2 regions of the Paraburkholderia sp. WS6 genome follow, and region 1 is predicted to be linked to the other one. Evidence: riboswitches for the same ligand, from Rfam matches in the RefSeq annotation. Region 1 holds a riboswitch; the other holds the start of a gene.

The links. A riboswitch is a leader RNA that binds a small molecule or an ion and turns the genes downstream of it on or off. The one in region 1 is predicted to bind manganese.
Region 2: it holds a riboswitch for manganese, as region 1 does, so the genes downstream of both, M0D64_RS19510 (sodium:calcium antiporter) here and M0D64_RS29640 (TMEM165/GDT1 family protein) in region 1, are expected to answer to the same signal.

The regions. Positions count from the first base shown of each region.
Region 1 covers NZ_JALQCK010000030.1:67,257-69,458, forward strand. The annotation lists gene M0D64_RS29635 (bifunctional diguanylate cyclase/phosphodiesterase) at 1-321, opposite strand, end outside; gene M0D64_RS29640 (TMEM165/GDT1 family protein) at 577-1,167, opposite strand; yybP-ykoY riboswitch at 1,182-1,364, opposite strand; gene M0D64_RS29645 (hypothetical protein) at 1,579-2,202, opposite strand, start outside.
Region 2 covers NZ_JALQCK010000015.1:118,665-120,866, forward strand. The annotation lists gene M0D64_RS19505 (HAD family phosphatase) at 1-28, shown strand, start outside; gene M0D64_RS19510 (sodium:calcium antiporter) at 88-1,098, opposite strand; yybP-ykoY riboswitch at 1,199-1,370, opposite strand; gene M0D64_RS19515 (NADP-dependent oxidoreductase) at 1,535-2,202, shown strand, end outside.

The DNA.
Region 1 (2,202 bases):
CGGACGTGGGTCCAGAAAGTACTTGCGTTCGGCCGATTCCTCCCACGCAACGCTATAGCGAGCTTCCTCGAAAGCCTTATCCGCCTCGTTGGCAGCTTGCGCGGCGAAACCGGCACTCAAGCTTTCATACGCTCCCCAGAAGGCCAGGAGCGGCACGCTCAATAGAACGAGGACGAGACCAAATACGGCGGTGCGCCGCGCGGGGGGCACATTCGACGACGTCTGCTCAACTCGGTCTTCTGCTGCGTTGCGTCGCCACAGATATCGACGCCTTTGGGTGCCTTTCTGTCTGGTCACGATTGCTCCGATGTGGAACGGCACGTCGACGAGGCGCCCTGTTCGAGCAGGTTGGGCGGAAGGAAACTGAAAGTGTCAGTCTTCCCGTAGACGACGTGCGTATCCGGAAGTCGTGATCCGAAGCATCGCTCAGTTCGTTCGTTGACTTCGAACCGAGTAAACGACGGACGACTCCGATCCCGGTCCACGTTTTGTCGGACCACCGCGTATTAACGGCACGCTCGGGGTTTTTCTAAAGGTCTCGCGTTGGTGGAGTGCGGTGCGCGCGTCGGCCGCGAACTAGAACAGCGGATGCGCTTGCGGGTACAGCGCGGTCCTGAGCGCGAGGCCACCGAGGACAACGAAGATAATGGCGGCCAGAATGTGGACCGCCTTTGTTGGCAGGCGGTCGGCGAATTTGTGTCCCAGGTAGATGACGGGCACATTGGCCAGCATCATGCCGAGTGTCGTACCCGCAACCACGCCGAAGAACTCATGAAAGCGCGCCGCCAGGGCAATCGTGACGATTTGGGTTTTGTCGCCCATCTCGGCGAGAAAGAATGTGAGCGCGGTTGTGCCGAACACACCCATCGAGTTTTTCGTCAAAACCGCATCGGCATCGTCCAGCTTGTCCGGAACGAGAATCCACACGGCCATCACGGCGAATGACGCGACAACCGCCCAATTCAGAATGCCCGGACTCAGAACGCTCGCGAGCCACGCGCCGAGTGCGCCGGATGCACCATGGTTGATGAGGGTAGCGGCAAAAACACCGAGGATGATGGGAATGGGCTTGCGATATCGCGCTGCCAATACCAGGGACAAGAGTTGAGTCTTGTCGCCGATTTCAGCAAGGCCGACCACACTGGTCGAAATGAGGAAGGATTGCATGGGGTTGTTGTACCCGGGCCGCGCAGAAAAAACGCGATGACGCGCATTCCGGCGACCCGGTTAGGTCGGAATGCGAGTCATCGGTCTTGCCAGGCATTTAGCTGCGCACGCCATAGCGGGTCTCTCGACTCGCCAAGTATGTTGACGTGCGCCCTCGAACATCGCGTTCGAGGCGGCTACTCCCCAATGAGCAGGCGCGATTTTATCGCGCCATGCGTCGCAGAAGCAAGTCGCCACTATAGCGCTTTGCGCGGTTGAGCATTGCTGCGCGCGCCGATTATTACGAATGCCTTTCGGTTGTGATGCGCTCGCACCTGTCTTTGGGGAGTAGCCGGCTTCTACCCAGAAGCGCCTGCGTCATCTATTCGACGGCAGCAGCGATCGGCCTCGCTACTCGTGAGCCCGAGGCCTCTAGTACGACAGCGACTCAAGCAAAGCCGGTTCGCCGAATTCGACAAGCTGCGCGTTGGAACGCTGGAAATAGCTGGTCCAGAACTGCTTCAGGTTCATCAACGTGCGCGGATCGCGATAACCGTTACGCGCTGCTGTCGAACCTGACGTAGCGGGCTGCATCACGCCCCCACCGATAACGAATATGCGAGCAGCACTGAAATCGCCAAGCAGACTATTGTCCTGCGCCTTCTTCAACTCGACTGCGGGATTGATATTACGTACCGCGTCGTGTGCATAGAAACTCGTCACGCTGGAATTTTCCAAACCGTCAGTGACGACAAATACCACCTTGTGTGCCGCCTTTTCCAATGCAACGGCGGTCGACACGGTCTTCAACGCCATCATGATGTCGGACTGCGCCAGAGTCGACGTGCTTGACTTCATCACTTCCGCAGTCGAACCGACAGCCAGACGCTGCGCGTAAACCTGCTGCTGCTGGAGACAGGTGTGAAAATTGCGCAGGCGGCTCATCACCACATCACCTTCTTCGCTGGCAGGGATGGGCCGTTCGATGATGCCGGTATGCAGCACGTTGAGATAGTGGCCTTGCGAAAACGCCGAAAACTCAGCAACAACAAATTT
Region 2 (2,202 bases), on a different contig from region 1:
AACGGCTGCGGCGGCGCCGTCCAATTAAGGGCGGCTGGTTGGGAAGGCCGCGCTTCGCTGCGGCCTTCCCGGTCTTTCATCACGCGCTCAGCGGCTCAGCGTGATCGCCAGATAAGCGGCGTAGAGCACGCCGCACACCAGCAGCGCCCACACCGGCACGCCGCGCGCGCGCACGTTGATCCGCAGCCACGCGGCGGCGGCGAGCGTGATCACGATACCGGTCACCACTTCGATACGCGGCGTCCACGGTGTCAGCAGAATCCCGATGGCGGGCAGCAGCGTGCCCTGGAAAACCATCGCGCCGGTGATGTTGCCGAACGCCAGCGTGTCCTTGCCACGGCGAATCCACAGGATGCTGTTGACCTTCTCCGGCAACTCGGTGGCGATCGGAATGATCAGCAGCGACAGCAGCAATGGCGAGACGCCGAGCACCTGCGACACGCCCCGCACACCGTGGATGAAGCCTTCCGCGCCCCACACCAGCAACGCAACCGCCAGCACCAACTGCACGGCAATGGTCGCGAGATTGGTGGGCAAGCCAAGACGCGACAGCAGCATTCTGCCCGGCGCTTCAGTGCCGTGACCGGCGTCGACCAGTTTGTTCGATGCACGGAACGTCATCACCACATACGCGATGTACACACCGACCAGCGCCGCGCTGAACAGCCCCCGTACGATCATCTCTTCATGCGGCACGTACATTGCCGCGGCGGCCAGCACAAAGGCGCACAGGAAGTAGTTCAGATCGCGCGTGAAACCCGTGCGTTCCGGCGTGACCCAGCCGCCGGCACCGCGCGAACCGAGAATCGCCAGCGTCATCAGGAAGGTGGAGAGGGTGGAGAGCATGAGCGGCGCGCCGAGAATCGCGCCGACGCCGATCTCCTGATTGACCGCGCTATCGGTCGTGCCGCCCGCAATCGCGAGCAGCGGGACGAGGGTTTCGGGCAAGGCGGTACCGACCGCCGCGAACAGCGAACCCGTCACGCCCTCGGAGATTTTCAGACGCTCGCCGAGATGCTCGAGGGCATTGGTGAAGAGCTCGGCCGCCACGAGAATGACGACCAGCATGATGGCGAGTTGGAACAGGAGACCGGTCATGCGTGGCTCCCTGCAAATGCAAAGGGGAAGCGGCACAACGGACCGGCAAGTGGGGAGACTGGCAGGGCACAACGATGTTTCACAGGGCAACTCCGCGGTCGGACGAAAGTAACGAACCAATGACGCACCGCGACCCGTCCGACCAGAACGAAGCAGTGCGCCAATGGTCTCGCCAAACCGACCCGGTCGAACGCGCCATGACCCGCAGGCCAAGTATGTTGACGCGCTCTCCTTCAAAGGATGAAGGAAGGCTACTCCCCAGTGACCGGGGGATTCTAACGGGACGGGCGGCTTTCAACAAGCTTGGAATCGGGCGCGTGGGCCGGCGCCCTCTGGTTTTGCTACGGCCGTCCGGTGATGCGACATCAGCCTCGCAAGCGTGCGATGGCCCCACTGGTAAGATCACTCACCGTTTACGACCGCAGTGAGTGTTCACATGAGTTATCAAAACCGCCAGTGGTTTTACGTCAAGCGTCCTGAAGGACGCGTTGGCGATGAGCATTACGAGTTACGCGAAAGCGAACTCGACGACAAATTGTCATCCAATGAGGTGCTCATCCGGGCGCGCATTATCAGCGTCGATCCGTACATTCGCATCCAGCAGCACGAACGCAATACCTACGATGTGCCGCATCCACTCGGCATCGTGCAGCGAGCGGGCGTGGTGGGTGAAGTGGTGGCGTCGGCGAGCCCGCTGTTCAAGCAGGGCGACTGGGTGTCGGCCTATAGCGGCTGGCAGTTGTATGCCAAGTGCCATCACAGCGAACTGGCCAAACTGGACCCCGCCGCGGCGCCGGTTTCGACCGCGCTCGGCGTGCTCGGCATGCCGGGACGCACCGCGTGGTTCGGTTTGATGGAAGCGGGCAAGCCGCGTCCGGGCGACACGCTGGTCGTGTCCGGTGCGGCGGGCGCAGTCGGCTCGCTGGTCGCGCAGTTCGGCAAGCGCGCCGGATGTCGCGTCATTGGGATAGCGGGCGGTCCGGACAAGTGCGCGTTTCTGACCGACACGCTGAAGCTCGACGGCGCGGTCGACTATCGGGCGCATCCGACGCTTGAAGGCTTGCAGTCAGCGCTGCAGGCGGCGACCGGCGGCGTCGATGTCTA